Regions from separate parts of the Lysinibacillus sp. NPDC097162 genome, predicted to be linked through region 3. Evidence: riboswitches for the same ligand, from Rfam matches in the RefSeq annotation. Region 3 holds a riboswitch; each other region holds the start of a gene.
What was found. A riboswitch is a leader RNA that binds a small molecule or an ion and turns the genes downstream of it on or off. The one in region 3 is predicted to bind thiamine pyrophosphate.

Region 1 (5,893 bases), on a different contig from region 3:
TGCAGCTTTAGATCTTGGCGCTTCAAAAAAAGATGTCATGATGCGCGTTATTTTACCGTATATCCAGCCTGGTATTTTTGCAGGTTTCTTTCTCGCTTTAACTTATTCATTGGATGACTTTGCCGTAACATTTTTCGTAACAGGAAATGGCTTTAGTACATTATCTGTTGAAATTTACTCGATGGCTCGTGCAGGTATTTCTTTAACGGTTAACGCAATTTCTGGTTTAGTATTCTTCGTAACTATATTAGTTGTAGTCGGCTATTATTTCTTTACTAGCCGTACAAGTAAAAGAACGGGGGGACAACAATGAAATCTTTAATTCAAGCTACTATCGCTATTCTTGTCGTTTCCGCCCTTTTAATGTACGCTGCTGACGCAATGAGTGCGAACGGTGGTAAAAGTGGTAAAGATACATTAACGATTTTTAACTGGGGAGAATATATCGACCCTGATTTGCTAAAGCAATTCGAAAAAGAAACGGGTATCCATGTTATTTACGAAACATTTGACTCCAATGAGGCAATGATGACGAAAATTAAACAAGGTGGTACGGCTTACGATATTGCAGTGCCATCTGAATATATGATTGAAAAAATGAAGGAAGAAAACTTACTACTTCCGTTAGATAAAACGAAAATACCTAATTTTAAAAATATCGATCCGTATTTTCTCGATTTACCATTTGATGATAACAATGAATACTCTGTTCCTTATTTCTGGGGCACAGTAGGTATTGTCTATAATCCAGATTTGGTCGGTGACTTAGATTTCTCTTCTTGGGAAGATTTATGGGACCCATCGTTAAAACGTAAAGTCTTTTTAGTAGATGGTGCACGTGAAGTTATTGGCATGGGCTTAAATAGTCTTGGTCATTCCCTTAACTCGTTAGATGACCATGAGTTACGTCAGGCTACAAATAAACTAATTACACTCGCACCAAACGTTAAAGCAATCATCGGTGATGAAATTACACCTTTAATGATTAATAACGAAGCGGCTGTCGCTCTCACATGGTCTGGTCAAGCAGCAGATATGTTATTTGAAAATGAAGACTTAGACTTTGCTGTTCCAGAAGAAGGCTCAAACTTATGGTTTGACAATATGGTTATCCCGAAAACTTCAAAAAATGTTGATGGTGCACATGCTTTTATTAACTTTATGTTGAAAGCGGAATCTGGTGCGCAAAACGCTGATTATGTAGGCTATTCTACACCTAATATTGCAGCGATGAACTTAATGGATAAAGAAGTTGTAACTGATGAGCGCTTCTACCCTTCCGAGGAGCAACGCAAAAAATTAGAAGTATATAAAAACCTTGGTCCAGAATATTTAGGCAAATACAATGAATTGTTTTTAGAATTTAAAATGAGTATTCGATAAATACTAAAGAGAAAAAACAATATTTTTCTCTCTCAAAGAGTCGACAAAAGGCATCAAAAGTTTAAATACTTGGTGTCTTTTGTCATTTTTTCTTTTGATAGTTCTAATAGAGAATTTCACTTCCGATATGTTCAGTTAATTGGAGCGGAGGGCGGCGACTCCTGCGGGAACGCACAACACGTAAGACGCAACAGGCTGCGCGCCAGCGAGGGTTGCGGCTTACAGTATACCCGTGGAAAGCGACCGCCCGTAGCGGAAATCAACGGTATTATTCATAGGAAAAAACAATATCTCTGTTCCAATCACCAGGTCATTCATCTACGACTATAATCCAATAGCCAAGCAATATTTCTTTATGATAGACTGGAGTAATGTTTCAATAGAAAAAAGGGGGGTATTCGATGACCCAGCAGAAGTCTAACAAGGCGGCTTTGTATATTTTAATGTTTAATATGTTTATCGCAATGGGGAGTATCGGAATTATTATTCCTGTTATGCCAAAGTACTTACATATATTTGGTGCAGCAGGACAAGTTCTTGGCATGTTAATTGCAACGTTCGCCTTTGCACAATTCATTTTTTCTCCAATTGCTGGGAATCTTTCGGATCGATATGGTCGAAAAAATTTGATTATTTTTGGTCTGATTGTAACTGGTATTGGGCAAATTTCGTTCGGGCTATCTACAGACGTATGGATGCTTTTTGTTGCTCGATTCTTAGGAGGTTTAGGTTCTGCCTTTGTAGCACCTCCAATTATGGCGTTTGTAGCAGATATCACAACGTATGAAGAACGAGGTAAAGGAATGGGCATGTTAGGTGCCGCTATGTCTCTTGGTTTTATGATTGGACCAGGTATTGGTGGATTCCTATCTAAAGTTAGTTTGCATTTCCCATTTTTCATGGCTGGAGGAGCTGCTATTATTGCCTCTATCCTTTCATTGTTGTTATTACCTTCTACAAAACCAAGTGCAGCTCAGAAAGCACAAAAGCAAGACAATCTCGTAAGACAGATGGCACGTTCAGTCCAAATGCCATACTTTGTTATGTTGGTAATTATGCTAGTGTTCTCGTTCGGCATCGCCAATTTCCAAACGACATTATCATTATTTGTGACAGACAAATTTAACTACACACCTACCGATATTGCGATCATTTTAACTGTCGGTGGCGCATTTGGTGTTGTTGTGCAAATGTTCATCATAACACCACTCTTTAAACGCTTTGGGGAAATGAAAGTTGTATTAGTCAATTTATTTATTGCTGCTGTAGCTATTTTCCTAATATTATTTGTTTCTGGCTTCGCACTTATTTTAGTTGTCGCAACGATTTTCTCAACGGCAACAACACTTATTCGCCCAGCCGTCAACACACTGATTTCTAAACTTGCTGGTAATGAACAAGGTTTAGCCGCTGGACTTACCAATGCCTATATGAGTCTTGGAAATATGATTGGTCCTGCACTTGCGGGTCTTTTATTCGATTGGAATATGAACAGCCCGTATATATTTGGGGCAATTATTTTAATGACATGCTTCTTACTAGCGCTTATTTGGACATTGAAAAAGGCGCCGCATCTTATGCAGCCTGATGCAAATTAGTCTATTGACAATTATTTGTAATATGGTACATTTATTATCGAAAAATTAAATCGTTTAATACCACTAGGGGAGTCTTTACAAGGCTGAGACGTATATGCTCATATACGGACCCTTTGAACCTGATCTAGTTCACACTAGCGGAGGGAAGTGGCGACGCTTGCTTTCGTGTAATGTAAAATGCAAGGCCGCTTCCTTTCGTGACAAGGAAGCGGCTTTTTTGTATTCATTAGACAGTGCTATCGGCGATTTTGCGAGGTCTACCGGCGATTTGTCCGGTTTTATCGGCGATTTCGGAAGTTCTATCGGCGATTTCTCACATTTTACCGGCGGTTCACTGGGTTCTATCGGCGATTCATCGCACAAAACTAAAAGGAGTATCTATCATGTCTATTCGAAAACTAACTACGATGGCTTTATTAGTAGCTATTGCAGTAGCAGGCTCTATTTTTGTCTCCATTCCAACTGGCATTGCACGTGCTTATCCTGTACAACATGCGATCAACGTCATCTGTGCCATTCTATTAGGTCCTATGCCTTCCATCGTCGTTGCTATAGTTACATCATTAATTCGTATCTTAACAGGCACAGGCTCTCTTTTAGCGATTCCTGGTAGCGTCATCGGTGCTGCATGTGCAGCCTTTGCTTATAAATACAGTCGCAACAACTGGCTAGCTGGTATTGGTGAAGTATTTGGCACTGGTATCCTTGCCTCATTAGTCGCTGTACCATATGCGCAGTTATTAATGGGAACGTCCGTAGGAGCATTATTTTTTATGCCTGCATTTTTTACATCTAGTTTAATTGGGGCATTTCTTGGTATTATGATTGCTAGCAGTCTAAAGAAAAACGCATCGCATATTCTTATTACGAAGTAGCTATGTTTATAAAAAAAACGATAGCACACGCTTTTAGCAATGTGCTATCGTTTTTTTAATTAAGAGCGTTTTTTCATCCCTTTTAATAACTGTGCAACGTTTGTGTCTTCCGACTGTACAGTTGCTTCTTCTACAGACTTTTCTTTTTGTTTATGCCTTGTTATGAAGCTCCAGCCAAAGCGTCGAATCGTAATATCTACGAAGAATAATAGCATCCCCGTTAATAATAACCATGTTGCAATATTTTGGCGCTCTGCTCCTTTGTTAGTGAACTTACGGAACACATCTTGTGGTTCTTTCAAGACAGAGCCACCTGTTTGCTTCGTTAGTTGCTCGACAAGTGTTTCATTCACAGGACGTAATTCATATTCTGCACTGTACGGTACGCTTAGTCCAGCCTGATAAATCGCCTGTTCTTCGTCAGCAATACGGAAAAAAATCAACCCTGGTTTAGCTTGGACAACTGCACGTACTTGCGAAGCAGAAATCGTTTCAAGCTGCAAATCAAGCTCCTCGCCAGATTCATCAACAGCGACAATATCTAAAAAGGCAGCTTCATTTGTCGGGTCCGTAATGATAAATGAGCCATCTGTATCAAGACGTACATCATAGGCTACATCATTATAACTTGGTAGCATTTGCGAAATAATTGTTTGCCAAAATGATCCCCATCCTTGCCATCTTGCCCAGTCACCAGCCCATTTCCCTGTCGAATCTGATGTGAAAGCGAAAGTTTTACCAAGTCCATATTGCCATTGAGCCAATACAGGGTCTTCCTTCTCGCTTTCGGCAATCACAGCAGCTCCCTGCTTCGCTGTCGTACCAATATATGCATTCATTTGTGGCACACCATTTGCAAAGAGTGCATTCCATCCAGCTGCATTATAAATTGTAGGGTAAAATGGATTGTCTTCTATATAAGTACGGGAAATCATGGCTGTCTCACGTGATAAAATTGAAGGAATTGTTTGTTCATCAATGACATCATAGAAACGACCACTACCCATTTCACTTAATGACTGTAGTAAGTTGCCATCTGCATCTTGTCCAATCGCCACTGTAGAAAGTGTAATCCCTTGTTCCTTACCATTTTCAATTAAATCCTCATAATTGCCTGATTGCGACTGTCCATCAGTTAATAAAATAATATGCTTCCTCTGCAATTTTAAATCTGCCAAACTATCATATGCCGCTGCAAGTGAACTATATATTTCCGTACCACCACCTGGAGTTACCGATAAAATCGTATCGACTGCTTCCTCTTTATTACCAAGCGGTCCAGTTTCAATGATTTCCCAAGGTCGATCATCAAAGGCAATAAACCCAAGCGTATCCTCATCGCGTAACATTTCAACTGATCGTGCGGCCGCTTCTTTCGCTAGCTCTAATTTTGAGCCATACATACTTCCTGAACGGTCAAGTACGATGACAAGTCCTAGCGATGGCAATTGCTCTTTACCCTTTATCTCCATCTCAACAGGTAATAATGTTTCAATCGGCGTTTTAAAATAGCCACCCAAGCCGAAGCTATTTTCACCGCCGACCATTGTAAAGCCAACACCAAAGTTTTTGACTGCCTGCTCAATAACGCCCATCTTCGCTTCACCGACTAAGTGTCCAGGTACATTATCAAAAATAATAGCGTTATATTGCAAATAGCTAGAAAGTTCATTTGGTAAGCTTGCTGCATCTATCACATTATAGGAGATTGAATTCGCCCCTAGCGCTGCAGCAATTGGTGATGTCGTATCGTAGCCATTAACAATGAGTAAATGTGGCTCACTTTGCACCATTGTAATACTTGTTAATTTATTATTTTCAAAAATAGCATCTTGTCCAACTTGCACGTGTGCCTCATATTTTACAAGCCCCTCTGCAGTTGCCGTATGTTTATATGTGAAAACATTTGAACCTTGTGCAAGTTCTACAGACTCGCGATGAATGAGTTTGTCATTTTCGTACAGTAATAGTTCACCTTGTCCTGCAGCTGTAGCATTTACTTCCGTAACAAGCTGCTGCTGTTCACCTACGTAAGCT
Region 2 (5,893 bases), on a different contig from region 3:
GTCTCATCGTGATATTCTACAGCTCGCTCTGGATCTAACGATAAATTAAATTGATCGCGCCAACGAAACTCAAAGCGAGCCTTTGAAAGAGCGTCATCTCGCTGCTGTGCACCAGGATGACCTTTAGCTAAATCCGCTGCATGTGCCGCAATTTTATATGTGATAACACCTACACGAACATCTTCTCGATTTGGTAACCCTAAATGCTCCTTCGGTGTTACATAGCACAGCATCGCTGTTCCAAACCAGCCAATCATTGCAGCCCCAATTGCTGATGTAATGTGATCATAGCCAGGAGCAATATCCGTCGTTAGAGGACCCAATGTATAAAATGGCGCTTCTTTACAAACTTCTAATTGCTTGTCCATATTTTCCTTAATAAGATGCATTGGCACGTGCCCAGGTCCCTCTACCATCACTTGTACATCGTGCTTCCAAGCAATTTGCGTTAACTCCCCTAGCGTTTCAAGCTCTGCGAACTGCGCCTCGTCATTGGCATCTGCAATTGAGCCAGGTCGTAATCCATCCCCTAACGAAAAGGCAACATCATACGTTTTCATAATTTCGCAAATTTCTTCAAAATGAGTATATAAGAAATTTTCTTGATGATGGAATAGACACCACTGTGCCATAATTGAACCTCCACGCGAAACAATACCCGTTACACGATTAGCTGTAAGCGGTACATAGCGCAGCAATACACCTGCGTGAATCGTGAAGTAATCAACCCCTTGTTCAGCTTGCTCGATTAGCGTGTCACGATACACCTCCCACGTTAAATCCTCAGCAACGCCATTTACCTTTTCAAGCGCCTGATAAATTGGCACTGTTCCAACAGGCACAGCAGCATTACGGATAATCCATTCGCGAGTTGTATGAATGTGCTTACCAGTAGATAAATCCATAATATTATCAGCACCCCATCGTGTTGCCCATGTCATTTTTTCAACTTCCTCAGCGATGGATGAAGTAACAGCTGAATTTCCAATATTGGCGTTAATTTTCACGTGGAAGTTACGGCCGATAATCATCGGTTCCGCCTCAGGATGATTTATATTAGATGGCATTATAGCACGCCCTGCCGCAATTTCTGCACGTACAAATTCTGGTTTTAAATTTTCGCGAATCGCTACAAATTCCATTTCTGGCGTAATAATTCCTTGTCTTGCATAATGAAGCTGTGTCACATTACAGCCTTTTTTCGCACGTAAAGGTTTGCGAGAAAGCTTTGGAAAAACATTTTCCTTTATGCGCGGGTCATCCGCGTTGCGGAATCCATTATCCTCGGGCTTAATGGTACGTCCCTCGTATTCCTCTACATCGCTCCGTTCTTTAATCCACTCACGACGCAAAGCTGGTAAACCTTTTGTAATATCGACTTTGTAAGTTGGATCTGTATAAGGGCCACTCGTATCATAAACTCGTATAGGTGCGTTATTCTCTTCACCAAAGCTACCCGTTGTGGGGCTTAGCTTAATTTCACGCATTGGCACTAATATATCTGGACGTGATCCTTCTACATATACTTTTTTACTTCCGTCAAAGCTTGTCATAATGTTCATGTTTTTTTCGCTAACTGTTGTCATTTACTATTCCGCTCCCTTTTACGTAAATTATTAAAAGGACCGAATCTAGCCCACTCCAACAAGTAGCATTACAAATAAAAAGCCGAATCCAAAAAAATATTGGATCCGGCTGTACATGTAAGGTTACATTTATCGCAAAGTTCAAGGAGTGCGAAGTTCATTAACTTTCCCACGCTGGTATGAGCCAGATCAGGTCCAAAGGGTCAAGAAACCTCAATGCGTTTCCCTCTCAGCCCGACTCATCGGACTCCCCTAGTTAAGCTATTCAGTTTGATGCTAGTGTAACAGATATTCCTAATAGATGGAAGCCATTAAGTAAATAGTATTTCTGCCATATAAATTACGATTGTCACAGTAATACAGCTTACAATTGTTGAAAAAAGCACCGTTTGTGCAGCGGTTTCTGACCCTAAATCATATTCTAGAGCTAGACTCGAGCTATTACGTGAAGTTGGAAATGCACTCGCAATAAAGAGCGATTGGGCCACAACGCCATCTAAGCTGAGGGCAAAAATGATAAGCAATGCAACAGCTGGACCTACTACAAGTCGTGTAAAACAGCTGACAAACACAGTTCTATTGAACATTGATTTAATTTCAAGCTGAGATAGTTGCGCACCGAGCGTAATAAGAGCAACAGCGATAAACCCATCAGCAACGTGGTCAATTGGAATACGGATAAATTGGGGAATGCCAATATTAAAGAAATTCATTGCCACACCGATAATGAGCGCATGAATAATCGGCATTTTCAGGAAGTCCTTCACAATGGCCATACCTGATTTAGTTGAAGAAATTAAATTATATAATCCATATGTATAGGTCGTTACATTTTGAAAAATAACGAGAATAACTTGAATGGCCACCCCAATTGGTTGTGTCACAAAAATCATTTGTGCCACCGGAATGCCATAGTTACCAGAGTTAATGAGTACAACACTATTTTTAAATACCGCTGCCTCTGTTTTCTTTAAACCTAGCCCCTTCGCTATAAAATGACTAAGCACCATTTGACTCCCAATAAAGAGCACAATAAATAATGCCACTTCACCGAGCACCGATAGTTCCACGCTCGTTTCATATAAATTTACAAATACCGCTGCTGGCATAAAACAATATGTAATAAGCTGGGATAGCGCTTTTAAATTAAATTGAAATTTCCTCTGTAAAAACGCCCCAAGTACAAGTAACACTAAAATAGGCGCAACAATTTTAAAGAAAATCATACCGAGATACATCATGGAGGCGCCCCCCTTTCATCTTTCTATAGTAAAACTGTTCCCAAACTGGGTCAATGCCCTCTCAGCTCTACCGTTTACATAAAAAGAGACTGTCCTTGGAAAAGGACAGTCTCAACGTGTCTACAAAAGCATCAAGAAGTTTTACCGGCGGTTTCTCAAAGGTTATCGGCGGTTTCCGAGGGTGTATCGGCGATTCCTCCACGTTTATCGGCGATTTCCGAGGGTTTATCGGCGATTTCGGAAGGTTTACTGGCGATTACCTCGGGATATTCACTTTGCTTTGTAGAAAATTCAATAGCTTAATTATGCAAGTTTAAATCGATTCACGACTTCTTGTAGCTCTTTAGAGATTTGGTTCATATTGTTAATTGATTCTGCAACCTTTTGCATTTCTGCCTGTTGATCCACAGCAGATGCACTTACTTGTTCAGCAGAAGCTGCAGTTTCCTCTGAAACGGCAGAAATACTTTGAATCGCTGTAACTGCCTGATCTTTTTGCTCTAACATTTGGGAAAGATTTGACAAGAGGTCATTAATTGCCGTTGCAATAGAATGAGAAAGCTCATTATTATCTTTAAAAGCAAGCTCTGTATTTTGCACTGATTCATTTTGAGCTTGCATCAAATCAGCATTAGAAGCAATAACGGACACCGTTTGCTTCGCGTCTTCTAGAATGCTAGTTACCGTTTTCTTAATCACTTCTGTTTCGTTTTTAGACTGTTCCGCTAGTTTACGAACTTCTTCCGCTACTACTGCAAAGCCTTTTCCATGCTCTCCTGCACGAGCAGCCTCAATACTTGCATTTAACGCTAGTAGGTTGGTTTGCTCCGTTACTCCTTGAATGGATACAATAATTTGGTTGATGTTTCTGATGTTGCTAGATAAAGATTCCATCTGACTTTGAATGCGTACATTCATTTCATTTGTTTCAGCATTTCGATCACGTAAGCTTTCAACTTCTTTCATGCCCTGCTCTGTAGAAGCTTTTGTTTTCATTGACAGCTCATCCATTTGTTTGGAAAGCATTGTAATGGCGTCAATTTGATCGGACAAATCAATCATTCGATAATTTGTTTCCTCCGTATCCTCTGATTGTTTCGAAGCACCTTGCGCAATTTCATTGATAGCTACAGATACTTCTTGATTTGATGCGACAATTTCATTAAATGCTTCATTGACATCATCTGATGATTGATTAAGTAATGTTGAAGAATTTAATACCGTATGGATGGCATCATTCGTTTTGTCCAGCATATTGTTATAGGCTACTGCAACAGCACCAATTTCATCTGATTTTATAAATTTTTCATCTATTTTTTTAGTTAAATCGCCTTCAGCCGCCGTTTCAATGGATGCACGTAAAACTTTCAAAGGCTTTAACTGTTTAAAGATAAACATCGCACTGGCAGCAGCCATTAAAACTACCATAATGATTGCAGCTACAATCGTAAAGATGAGAACTTTATTATACGTTTCTAATATTTTAGATTTAGGTAAAACTAACTGCACTGACCATACTTCGTCAATGTTTTCTAACATCATTGGAGCAAAAGCATTGAATGATTCTTCTCCAAGCTGCTTAGAGTCAACATACAGACTATCTAGCACCCCATTGTCCATGGATTGTTTAACACTTGTCCAATCAATAGCATCCTGCATATTCGTCCCGTCTAGCTTTTCGTTAATACTATTTACTGTTAACATACCTTGATTTGTAATAATTCCTGCATAACCACCATCAGGAGTAATGGATTCAGCTAATCCCTTTAAAAAATCAACAGATAAATCTGCTGTTAATACGCCAAAATTTTTACCTGAGGCATTAACTAGCGGTACTGCAATTGTCGTCATCGATATCGTTTTACCACTCACGCTATAATCGTACGGCTCTGTTAGCACAGCACGACCTTCTTCTGTTGGTATACGATACCAATCAGCCGCATCCGTTTTGTCAATTCCCTCTATAGCATTAGTAGAAGTCTTATTTCCATCTTTAGTTAAATAAGGTATGAAGCGATTATTTTGATCTATTAATGCAGTGTCGATAGTTGGGCCAACTTTTATAGCGCCATTTTCAAGGACGGCACCTACACCAAGTAAATCCTCATTTTTCATTAAATTAGTTTCCAGTATATCCATTACACTTTCTGTTGAAAGCTCGTCATTTTTTTGCATTGCTTCAACAATACGTTTTGTCGTTTGTAATGTATCATTGGCTTTCTTAAACCGTTCGCTCATCTTCGCAGCAGATAATTCCGCGTTTTGAAGCGTTGCGTTTTCTGAATCATTGACACTCTGATTATGTAGAATAACACTTGTTACCAATGTATAAGCGATAAATAACACTAAAAATAATCCTAAAATTAAAGAAGATAGTTTTAAAGCAATACTTTTTGGTTTTTTCATTACAAACACCTCCATTTTTATAAAATAATCATAATGTATGGACCTATGTATCACAACAATAAATAATCTAATTTTACCAAGTCAAATAAAATTTTCTAATAAAAATGCCTGATTTTTAGACAACAAATTGATACCAACACCCATTTTTACTAAAATTTGTAATATATATGTGAGTTAAACAACTATAGGCATTAGAAATAACTTTCTAACTAAAATTCCCGCTCTCTTTATCACTGTAGAAATTTCGGAAGCGCTTCTAGTGGTAGTAATGATATATTATACTATAAAAAACGACTGACCTTTTTACCTATTAACCTAAAATATGCATAAAAAATCCTTAAGCTATGATAAAATTAGTATTATTAAAATAGGAGGTTTGCCCGTATGAAACATAAAAAAAGCCTAGCCTTGCTTGCTCTAGTAGCCGTTCCATCACTTATTTATTCAACACCTATAACGTCTGCATCAGCTGCCGATACCTCGACACATGCAAAGACGGCATACATATATAATAATTATTACTACTATAATTCCAACGTGCAGAATGTTATACAGCTTATTTCAAATATTAATGATACATCATTTGCGTTTCAGGCTTACTTAGAGGCTGCCATCAAAGCCTACAATGCATTGTCAGAAACTGAAAAACAATATGTTACA
Region 3 (5,893 bases):
ACGGATCCTGCGCTCGCTCATTAAAACGCTTTAACTGCTCTTCATCTGACACATGTAACCAAAATTTTATAATAATGTAGTCTCCAGCAGTTAAAATCTTTTCAAAGTTGTTAATCTCTTCATAAGCACGAGACCATTCATCTTTTTTTGCAAATCCTTCAATACGCTCTACTAGCACTCTTCCATACCAAGAACGATCGAATATAGCGATTTGTCCATGTTGCGGTAACTTTCTCCAAAAGCGTTGCAAATAGTTATAGCGTAGTTCGTGAGGCTGTGGAGCTGAAATTGGATGGACTATGTAACCTCGTGGGTCTACACGTTCAATTAGACGTTTAATGGCGCCACCCTTACCTGCTGCATCCATTCCTTCAAATACTAGAATAAGTCCGATTTTATTGTTTAGTAAAAATTGCTGTGCATTTAACATTTCGTATTGAAGTACTTTTAATTTCTTTTTATATAATTTTTTATCTAGTTCAATCGATAGGTCAAGATTTTTAAGATTTTGAGCCATAAAAATTCCACTCCTTCAAATTGGTTATTTCTATTGTACTAAAGAAATATTTGGATGCATATTCAAATGGTAAAATGTAGATTTTTTAATGCAAATTCATATGATACATTGTAAGGGTTTTCCGCTATAATAAAATAGATATTATGTGACAGTCATATACTTATTTGTCTTTTCCCTATACAATTTAACACGAAGGGAGAGGAATCCTTGCCTAAGTTTATTTTAATGACAATAACCTTTATTGTCTCACTCATCCTAACCTTTTCATCCTATTTCATAAAAATAAATGGTCAATCTTCGTTAGAAATCTCAAATCGTTTTCCCGTAATGTTTGCACCTATTAATATTAGTTATATGATATGGATATTAATTTACATTTTACTCGCATATTGGTTAGTTATGAATTTTCAAAAGACATCTATTAAACAGACTGTTCTCTTTAGCAATGTATGCATTTTACAGGCGCTCTCTATCTTATTTTGGCATTATGAATTATTCATCGTATTTTTCTGTTGTTCTGTAATTTTAGTATTGTACTTGTTTATCCTTTACAATACTTATCCGCATACAAATAATGCTTTAACTGGCCGTCTGCCCATTTCAATTTATTTTGCCTGGTCTACATTTATCATGATGACAAATGCAAGTTTTACGCTAACATCTTATGAATGGCATGGTTTTGGACTTAGTAACCCACTTTGGGCAGTTATTTTACTGTCAATCGGTGTAGCCATCGCCTTACATATTCGCTACTATCATTTCGATATTGTTTATCCTAGCGTGTTTATATGGGCTTATATTGGCATTGCATTCCATAATCAACTTGATGAATTACTTGTGACGACAGCGGCTCTATTTTTATGTGGCGTCCTAATCGTTGGTATCCGATTTGTCAAAAAAAAACCTGCTCACCGAAAATAAATCGGTAAGCAGGTTTTTCATTTAGCCTTGTTTATTACTTGGCTATTTTATGCTTCATCTAATGAAGTTAAAATGATTGGTTTATCTTTTGTAACAATAATTGAATGCTCAATTTGGGCAACTAATGATTTGTCAGGTGTAATAAATGTCCAGCCATCACCAGCTTCAACGATATGTTCTGCTTTCGCAGAAATAAACGGCTCAACTGCTAGCACCATACCTTCTTTCATAATTGTTGAATCCCAAGCATCGTAATAATTTAAAATATGGTTTGGCTCATCATGTAATGAACGACCTAATCCATGACCTGTTAAATTCATAATAACAGTTAAATCATTTGCATAAGCTTCACGCTCAACAGCTTTCCCAATTTGGTTTAATTTAGAACCTGCTTTTACTTTTGTCATAGCGCGATCAAAGGCACTTTTTGCTACGTGACAAAGTTTTTCTTTATCCTCGTAACCTTCCCCTACTACAAATGAAATACCTGTATCTGCAAAATAGCCATTTAGTGAACCGGATACGTCAATATTTACAATATCCCCTTCTTGTATAACACGTTGTCCTGGAATACCATGGGCAACTTCCTCATTGACACTAATACAAGTGTATCCTGGGAAATCATATTCTCCTTTAGGACCAGAAATAGCTCCTGCTTCAGCAAACATGCGGCCTGCAATTTCATCTAATTCAAGTGTTGTCACACCCGGTTTTGTAGCTTCCTTCATTGCCTCACGAATTTCTGCACAAATGCGACCAATTTTTTTAAAGGCTTCAATTTCTTCTTGCGTTTTTACAATCATTTTTAACGTCCCTTTCATCTAATATCTATTCATTAATATAACATAACTTTATATGTCCATAACGCCAAACGCTTTAATTATTCTATGCTAACATTATTTCATAAGTACCATGCAAATAATAATCAGGCCTTTTTTGAAGTTCTTCGGCTAAAAAATATTGACCAAATAACGTGGAAACCTTGGATAATAAAAAAAATAGCATACTAAGTAACACTTAGCATACTATTTTCTCTTTTAGGACAGTCTTATAGTGTTTAAGATTTTCGCTGCATTAATTGTGGCGCAGCTGTAAATAATAGCACAGCAACAATGGCTGTTAAAATTGTTGCTGGAAGCATGTATGTTCCATTGTAAATGATTGAATAAATCCATGCGTTTTGCTCGCCTGCATACTCTGCAAAGAATACTGCACCTGCAAATGTGTGCGCAAGATAACGTAGGAATCCAGCTAACAACGTACCAATGACAATATAAACGGCCATTTTCTTTTTATTTAAAGCTGTTGCCGCTTTTAATACAGGTTCACGAACGATTGCCGCTAAACCTACTACGGTAAAGGCTACCCCGTAATCTAGTAATCCTTGAAGCCAGTGCACAATATAAGCACCAAACATTGTTTGCATAACACCAATCAATAGCCCGGTTGTGAGTCCTGATAAGAGGCCCCAACGAAATGCTATTAAGATGATTGGTACCATTACTAAGCTTACCGAGCCACCTTGTGCCCATACTTTAAAGGAAATTTGATCGAGTACAAGTCCTACCGCTGCGAAAATTGCAATTTCCACCAGCATGAGTAATCTTTTTTTGTCCATATTATTATTCTCTCCTTTGTTCCGATGTAGGATACAAGAGCAGGAATAGAAATCATTTTGATATGCATGTCAATCCGGCATAAAAAAACGATGCCAGGACAGAGCCTCACATCGTAAAAGTGTCGGTTTCTATCCACATCCCTACGCAAGCGTTAACTTACAGGTTCGAAGAGTAAAGGCATTACGTGCCCAGTCTCAGCTGACATCATCAGCTCCCCTTGTGGTCGTTACATCTAATTTTTTTGTTGAACACCCTCATTGTACGCAAACACTTTTGCAATTACAACCTTTTCAACATTAATTTTTTTGAAACTTTCGAGTTTTCTATGCGTAAATAATTAAAAAGGAGGGACTACTATGGAGAATCCAAAAATTTTATCTGCCTTTAGTTATCTCAGTATTTTTTTTGCACCATTTATCGTTCCGTTAATCGTTTATTTCGTGTCAAAAGATAGCGATGTCAAGAGACACTCCATCAAAGCACTTATTTCTCATTTAATACCGTTTGTCTTTGGTATCATTTTCTTTATCGTCTTTATATTTTCTACTATGTCATTAAACACGTTTGATCCTTCGTCTAATGGGAATACATTTATTATCATATGGTTTGTATCTTTTGGTATTTATTTACTCGTTTCGTTAGGCATAGTCATTTGGAATATTGTCCAAGCTGTACGAGTTATTCGTTAAAATTTAGTACTAAGGAGCTGTCGTATTCATGAAAGTATCGAAAGTAGTTAAAACTGCTATAAAATTAGCGCCCATCGTTATTCCGATTGTCAAAAAAGTGGTCGCAGCAAAAAAAGGAACAACTCCAAACGTAACGACACACAAAAAATAATAGCCAATGGGCTCCTATAACGTAAAAACCCACTTCGCTTTCCTGCTGCGCAACAATCTGTAAGCCGCAGGAGGCTTCGTAGGTTTTTACTTTGTTATACATAAATTGTTTGAGTGACTGGCACTTTTTTGGGGTCTAACCCTACTCCCAGTGCCCTAAGAATTCAGAATTGTTTGAGTGACTGGCACTTATTTTACTTCAAAATGTGTTGTACTATGTCCGCTCAACGTTTTTTCAACGTGTAATACTGCCGGCATAGCAGCCTTTAACTCGGCTACATGTGAAATAACACCAATCATTCTTCCAGAGTCTTGTAAATCAATTAGCGTATCAATCGCTTTATTTAACGCTTCCTCATCCAATGAACCGAAGCCCTCGTCAATAAACATTGTTTCAATACGAATATTACCTTGGAAGCTTTGAATTACATCGGCCATACCTAATGCAAGACTTAATGATGCATTAAATTTCTCCCCACCTGATAATGTTTTGACATCTCTTAATTGATCTGTATACGCATCATAGACATCCAACCCAAGCCCACTTTGCTTCGCATGTTTCTCTAACCGATCGGAACGACGCAGTTCAAACTGTCCATTCGATAAATGGAATAAACGAATATTTGCTGCCGCAGTGATTTTATCTAAATAATTAATTTGAATATACCGCTCAAAGGAAAGTTTTTTCGGATTTTGACCATTCAACACTGTGTAAAGCTCTTTTACACGACCTGCTTCTTTTTCAAGGACACGGATTTCCTTTGCCGTTTCCTCTACTTTAACAATAAAGTCTGCACATGCCTTTGCATAGCTTTGCGTTTGTTGTAAGGTTTTAAATGCTTCTTCATATGTGGCACGGAGCATCTCAAGCTTTTCTTCTAATACTGTTAGATCTTGCTTTTCTTTTCCTTCAAGATGCTTTGCTCCATCCTCCATTTGTTGCTGTAAGGAATGTAATTGTAAGGCATAATCACGACATGCTTTACGTAAATCATCAATTTGACTAACGCTACGCTTTGCAGCAGCATAATCTTCATACGTTGCAAAACCAACATCTTTCATGCTTACTAAAAACTGTTCACGCTTGTCATTCAGTTTATTTAGCAATTCCTCATATGCGGTTTTAGCTAGTTCTTCTGCCATTGATGCTTTATTTGTTGCTTCCTTAGTCGTTTGTAAGTTTTGTTGTATTGCGTTCCAAGCTGACTGTAACGCCATTTTTTGTGATCCCACATCTGCAATCGTTTGTTTTAAAGCTCGTAATGACTGTACATGTTCGGGTATTTGCTTTTGCTGTTCTTCTACAATCGCTTGCTGTTTTATTAATTCTTTCGATTGCTCTGCAAAATGTTGCTCTAATTGTAATTGTTTCTGTTGTAGCTGTTCATTTTTTTCGTGTTGCCCTTTTAGCTTAGCTCGCGCGACGGACAGTTGGTCATTCACTATTTTTAAAACAGTCACTTGTTGTTCAATAGCGTGTAAAGAAGTTGTCAGTTCTAATCGATCAGCTACTGAAATATGATAAGCATCTACTTGTTCAATTGCCTCTTGAAGCAGTTTTTTAGTCGATTTTAACGTCGCCTCTTGTTCCAAATATTTACGCTCAATTGCATTGGTCATCGCTCGTAAAGATTCTAGCTCCGCTTCATCTACTACTTCTAACGGTTCTCTATGTGTTAGTTGATGTGTTGTGCTACCGCAAACTGGGCATGGATCTCCGTCCTTTAACTTAGCTGCTAATATACTTGCCTGACCGGTAATCCATTGTTGCTCTTTTGTTTGCAGTGCTTGCTTACTTTCTTTGTATTGTTGATGTGCATTAATAACAGCTTGCTCAGCTACTTCAATCGCTCGCTCATATTTTTCAATTTGAGCTAAAAGTGTTACTTGCTCTTTCAGTAATGGAAGCTGTTCTAAATAGCCTGCATATGGTTCCATCTGTTTTTCATATTGCTCAATCGTTGCTGTTAATTGTCGAACTTGCATTTGTTCTTTTT
Region 4 (5,893 bases), on a different contig from region 3:
ACGTCGTATGATGTTAAAAGTTGCAGATAAAGTACGTGAAGAAATTAACGCACTTGCCATAGTAACAGGTGAAAGTCTTGGACAAGTAGCAAGTCAGACGCTTGAAAGTTTGACTGCTATTAACGCTGTAACGAATACACCGATTTTACGTCCGCTTATATCGAATGATAAATTAGACATTATTGAAATTGCGGAGAAAATCGGCACATATGAAACGTCGATTCAGCCATTTGAAGATTGCTGTACAATTTTCACACCTGCTAGTCCGAAAACGAAACCAAAGCTTGAAAAAGTAGAGCATTATGAAAGCTTTTCTGATTTCGATGACCTAATTGAACGTGCTGTGACCAACCGTGAAGTTTACATTTTCCCGAAAAAAGAGCAGCCAACAGATAAATTTGCAGATCTTTTATAAAAAAATTACGTGCGTAACAAATAAATTTATTGTTGTTTTACATTTATTTAAAAACGCCATTTAATAAGAAGGAAACCGTCTCAAAATCGTATTTGGGACGGTTCTTTTTTTAATTTTCTAGTCAATTTCCTTTAGAGTTACATTTTACCTTTATTTTTTTTGTATTAAAAAACAAATATCGCACATTCTATAATCACAAGGAGGTGAGACAGACATGACAAACAACAATGGTAGTTCAAACAAGCTTGCAGTACCTGGTGTACAACAAGCACTTGATCAAATGAAATACGAAATTGCACAAGAATTTGGTGTTCAATTAGGAGCTGATGCTTCAGCTCGTGCTAACGGTTCCGTTGGTGGTGAAATCACTAAACGTCTTGTACAAATGGCAGAATCTCAATTAAAAGGTATGCCAAAAAACCAATAATTGCAGAATAAGCAATTATTAAACTTAAAACCAGTGACCGTAAAAGGCACTGGTTTTAGTTTGTTTAAATTTAGTTTTTTTATGCCAGACGATTACATGCATACATATAACAAAGCTATAAATACAATGATTTGAAAGTTGAAGCGGTTTTTTGAATGTCATTACTTTCGCAAATAGCAGAAATAACAGCGACACCATCTGCACCTGCTTTAATAACAGCAGATGCATTCAGGCAGTCAATACCACCAATTGCGACTATCGGCAACAGCGGATACATGCTATGTGCTTGATATAAAAATTCTGTTCCACAAGGTGGTTTGGCATCGTTTTTAGATGTGGTTGCATAAATAGGACCAATACCTATATAATCTGCTCCATATTTTAAAGCAACTTGCAATTCAGAAGCTGTATGGACAGAAACACCAAGGATCATTTGTCCAATTTTTTGTCGTACTAGTGAGACGGGATAATCATCTTGACCTATGTGAATACCATCTGCATTAAGCTTAAGGGCAAGGTCGATATCATCATTGACGATAAAGGGAACGTTATATTTCCTGCATAGATTTTGGCATTGACGTGCAAAATGCTCGTAGTGCTCATTCGTCAATGCATGTTGTCCTTTTTCACGAAATTGAAACATCGTAATACCTGCTTGCAATGCTGCCTCAAGTATTTCTAAAGGTTGTCTATTTTTCACATTCGCTGTGCCCATTATAAAATAAAGCTGTAAGTCACTCCTTTTCATGTATGGTCACCTCGCAAGTATCATGAAATTTTTTGTAAGCAAAATGATTCGTTGGTCCATTGCCATTTCCAATCGATAAATCATGGCTAATAGCTAATTGAATAAATTTTTTCGCTTCAATAATTGCTTGTTTTAAAGGTATTTTTTGACCAATAAAAGCGGTTAATGCAGCAGAAAATGTACATCCCGTTCCATGCGTGTTTTTCGTTGCAATTCGAGTAGATTGCATTGAAAATGATTCGCCATCTTCAAAAAATACATAATCTGTTGCAAAATGATCGTCATGTAAATGTCCGCCTTTGATAATGACACATTGAACACCTAATTTTAATAATGATTGAGCAGCTTGCTGAATGTCTGATACATTGTTTATTTTTCTAGCAGTAAGTGTCTCTGCTTCTGGAATATTAGGCGTTACGATTGTAGCAAGAGGTAATAAATCTTTTTTTAATGCCTCAACTGCTTCTTGTTGTAATAAGTTTTCTCCTCCTTTTGCAATCATTACAGGATCAACGATAAGCGGAATATTTAAATTAGACAGAGCTCGTGCAATTGTATGAATAATATCTGAAGAAAAAAGCATTCCTGTTTTTATTGCACTAATTGAAAAATCATCCAGTAGTGAATGAAGTTGTTTATTTACAAAAGCTTGTTCAATTGGAAGTACACCGTTCACTCCTAATGTGTTTTGTGCTGTTAAAGCAGTTATAACGGATGTCCCGAATACGTCTAATTCCTGAAATGTTTTTAAATCAGCTTGGATGCCAGCTCCACCACCGCTATCTGAGCCAGCTATTGTTGTTACAATATGCATTATTTTTCACCGTCCTTCGATAAACGGTGTAATTCATTTAAGACCGAAACTGCAAAATCACCGTTATATGGCGCGGATGAAGCGGCATGTTCAGCAACTTTTTTATAGCACGTTAATGTATTGCACAACTGAGAAAATGGCTCATTACCTGCAATATAAGCTGCACAGCAAATGGCACTTAACAAACAACCAGTTCCTGTAACTTCTGTCATTCGAGCATGTCCACCAATAATCCATTGGGAGTGCTCTCCGTCAGTTATAAAATCTTTTTCACCAGTTACAATAACAATACAATTATATTTTTTAGAAATTTCTTTTGCTTTATCTTCAACAGAAATTGAACCGCTGCCACTATCTACTCCTTTTTGTTGCCAATAAACATCAGCAATAGCGGCAAGCTCACCGATATTACAACGAATAACAGCAAAATGAACGGCTTCTAATAATTGCTGTACCGCTTGTTTACGTAAATTTGTTGCTCCAACACCAACTGGGTCCAAAATAATCGGTACACCTAGCGCATTTGCCTTTTTTCCAGCAAGTAACATCGATTCATTTGTACGGGTAGTAAGCGTGCCAATATTAATCAATAAGGCTGATGCAATCGATACCATCTCCTCAACTTCCAGAGATTCATCTGCCATTACAGGCGAAGCACCAATTGCTAATAAGCCGTTTGCTTGAAAATTTGCCACAACATAATTTGTAATACAATGAATGAGTGGTTGTTTTTTACGAATAGTTTGAAAAATCATCGTAGTCCTCCTTTTTTTGGACGGACGTAAGCATGCAAAAAAGCTCTTTTTTTCGTGCGAAATATACACGTAAAAAGAGCCTATCATCAATAATAAGATGTGTGTTGCTCCCTACGTCAGTATTAACTAACAGGTTCAAAGGGTCAGGTTTTACCTTCTCAACTCGTTATGAGTCCCCCCGCAATCATGAAGTTTTTAGTTGTCCAAAATGTAACATACCTATCCACAGTATTCAATAGCATTTTATCATTATCTGGAAAGCAGTGACTGATGCCATATAATAAACCATGATAATTGTCATGACTTTCTTAAAATAAGGTTCATCCATTGAAAATAATAAAAAATGAGTTTTATAATAAACCTAGCAATAAGGAGGCAGTTATTATGAAAAGACAGGATTTAATCGCACCAGAATGGTATAACATTGTTGAGGAGATTGAGAAATATGCTCAGGACCCAACTAAAAATGCATTAATTGTTTATAATAATCATGAAGAAATTCAACATATTACATATGCAACTTTACTTGAAAAAGCAAATCAGGCGGCCCATGTATTTACTTCGCAGGGACTAACAAAAGGCGATGTGCTTTTAGTTATGGTTCCAAGATCTGTCGAGGCATATATCGTCTACATAGCGGCATTAAAAGCGGGCTTAACGATTATCCCTAGTTCGGAAATGTTGCGTACAAAGGATATTGAATACCGAATTACACATGCAAATGCAAAAGGAATAATTGCCTACGAGCCATATATTGAGCAATTTGACGAAGTGAAAAACTTAAAGGGTATTTTGCAATATGTTATTGGTCATGCTCATACACCATGGCAACCGTTGCTTGAAAAAATGGAGGAGCATCCTACAGACTATACGAATCCTACACCGACAAAAAGTACAGACAATGCTTTTTTAGCCTATACAAGTGGAACAACTGGCAATCCTAAGGCGGCTGTTCATACACATAGCTGGGGTTATGCTCATTTACGGACAACGGCACCGAATTGGTTAGGTGTTCAAGAAAATGATATAGTATGGGCTACTGCGGCGCCTGGTTGGCAAAAATGGATTTGGAGTCCATTCCTAGCAACTTTAGGCAGTGGTGCTACGGCATTTGTTTATAAAGGCAAATTTGATGCGTCAACTTATTTGTCATTGCTTGAAAAATTTAAAGTAAATGTATTATGTTGTACACCGACAGAGTATCGTTTTATGGCAGCACTCAATAATTTACAGGACTATAATTTAAGCGGAATTCGCCAAGCTGTATCAGCGGGTGAACCACTGAATAGTGAAGTAGTAAAAGTGTTCTCTGAAACGTTTAATATACAGGTTCGAGATGGTTACGGGCAAACGGAAAATACATTACTTGTTGGGACAATGGTTGGCATGGAAGCGCGCGTCGGCTCAATGGGTAAACCGACACCAGGAAATACAGTAGAAATAATCGATGACCTAGGACATCCTGTGTCGGAAGGTGTTGTTGGGGATATAGCAGTGCATCGAGAAACACCTGCACTCTTTAAAAAATATTTCCAAGATCCTGAACGCACAAACCTACAATTCCGCGGAGAATGGTATATAACAGGTGACCGTGCATATAAAGATGCTGATGGCTATTTTTGGTTTGAGGGCCGCGGAGATGATGTCATTATTTCTTCAGGCTATACAATAGGGCCATTTGAAGTAGAAGATGCATTAATGAAACATCCTACAGTAAAGGAAGCGGCTGTTGTTGCTAGTCCAGATGAAGTAAGAGGAAATATTGTTAAGGCATTTATAGTCCTTCGTGAAGATGAGACTGGGGATGATACACTTATTAAAAAGTTACAAAACCATGTGAAATTATTGACTGCACCTTATAAATATCCACGTGCGATTGAATTTGTAGAAGTGTTACCTAAGACTGCCTCTGGTAAAATCCGTCGTGTCGAATTACGACAACAAGAAAAAGCGCATTACACACATCAATAAATATTTCCTAGGAAATAAAGTCGGAAAATCAAAGTTCATGTTTTTTTATGAACTTTTGATTTTTTGTTGTAGCCCCATTTATTTATAGTAAAATAATAAACAACAGAACATTTTTACATAAAAATTACTTAAAAGTGAAACGTTTTGGACATTTAGACGTATAACGTGATGAGGAGGCGTTTGTATGAATGTGAAAAGGTGGATAGCTTTGGCTATTGCAGCTGTGTTGTTAGTATTTTCATTAGGGATTAATACGATTTTTGCCATATTTAAATCAGACTTTTTTAGTAATTTTGACAGCATTGTCGCTGGAAATAATTTAAATGTTTATGAAACGGTTATTGAGGGTGAAGATTATAGTAAGCGTATTGCCTATTTAAAAGTTGATGGAACGATTCAAGATGTTGGATCGAACACATTATGGCAAACCGTTGCTTATGATCACCAGTTTTTCTTAAATCAGTTGGACAATATTTTATATGATGATTCAGTACAAGGTATTGTTCTTAGTGTTAATTCACCAGGTGGTGGTGTAAAGGAATCGGCAGAAATTTATAAAAAACTGTTGCAAATTAAAGAGGAACGTCAAATTCCAATTTATGTGTCAATGGATTCGATGGCAGCATCAGGTGGCTACTACATTTCAGCACCAGCAGATAAAATTTATGCACACCGTGATACGATAACAGGTTCAATTGGTGTCATTATGCAATCTATTAATTATCAGGAACTTGCAGAAAAAGTTGGCGTGAAATTTGAGACG

Region 1: another riboswitch for thiamine pyrophosphate. It lies ahead of thiW (energy coupling factor transporter S component ThiW); the one in region 3 lies ahead of thiT (energy-coupled thiamine transporter ThiT).
Region 2: another riboswitch for thiamine pyrophosphate. It lies ahead of thiC (phosphomethylpyrimidine synthase ThiC); the one in region 3 lies ahead of thiT (energy-coupled thiamine transporter ThiT).
Region 4: another riboswitch for thiamine pyrophosphate. It lies ahead of thiM (hydroxyethylthiazole kinase); the one in region 3 lies ahead of thiT (energy-coupled thiamine transporter ThiT).

Annotation. Positions count from the first base shown of each region.
Region 1 covers NZ_JBIWDT010000005.1:29,593-35,485, forward strand. Annotated here, with positions in the region: gene ACIQXW_RS18465 (ABC transporter permease) at 1-313, shown strand, start outside; gene ACIQXW_RS18470 (ABC transporter substrate-binding protein) at 310-1,383, shown strand; gene ACIQXW_RS18475 (MFS transporter) at 1,785-2,981, shown strand; TPP riboswitch at 3,037-3,144, shown strand; gene thiW (energy coupling factor transporter S component ThiW) at 3,365-3,856, shown strand; gene ACIQXW_RS18485 (VWA domain-containing protein) at 3,916-5,893, opposite strand, start outside.
Region 2 covers NZ_JBIWDT010000009.1:13,494-19,386, forward strand. Annotated here, with positions in the region: gene thiC (phosphomethylpyrimidine synthase ThiC) at 1-1,586, opposite strand, end outside; TPP riboswitch at 1,736-1,850, opposite strand; gene ACIQXW_RS22460 (AEC family transporter) at 1,898-2,827, opposite strand; gene ACIQXW_RS22465 (methyl-accepting chemotaxis protein) at 3,131-5,233, opposite strand; gene ACIQXW_RS22470 (hypothetical protein) at 5,618-5,893, shown strand, end outside.
Region 3 covers NZ_JBIWDT010000008.1:54,035-59,927, forward strand. Annotated here, with positions in the region: gene ACIQXW_RS21925 (polyphosphate kinase 2 family protein) at 1-517, opposite strand, end outside; gene ACIQXW_RS21930 (hypothetical protein) at 725-1,438, shown strand; gene map (type I methionyl aminopeptidase) at 1,486-2,241, opposite strand; gene thiT (energy-coupled thiamine transporter ThiT) at 2,496-3,056, opposite strand; TPP riboswitch at 3,178-3,285, opposite strand; gene ACIQXW_RS21945 (magnetosome magnetite crystal formation protein family) at 3,414-3,746, shown strand; gene ACIQXW_RS21950 (hypothetical protein) at 3,775-3,897, shown strand; gene ACIQXW_RS21955 (AAA family ATPase) at 4,086-5,893, opposite strand, start outside.
Region 4 covers NZ_JBIWDT010000003.1:172,627-178,519, forward strand. Annotated here, with positions in the region: gene thiI (tRNA uracil 4-sulfurtransferase ThiI) at 1-415, shown strand, start outside; gene ACIQXW_RS15500 (alpha/beta-type small acid-soluble spore protein) at 630-842, shown strand; gene thiE (thiamine phosphate synthase) at 958-1,590, opposite strand; gene thiD (bifunctional hydroxymethylpyrimidine kinase/phosphomethylpyrimidine kinase) at 1,577-2,404, opposite strand; gene thiM (hydroxyethylthiazole kinase) at 2,404-3,159, opposite strand; TPP riboswitch at 3,251-3,349, opposite strand; gene mbcS (acyl-CoA synthetase MbcS) at 3,544-5,130, shown strand; gene sppA (signal peptide peptidase SppA) at 5,315-5,893, shown strand, end outside.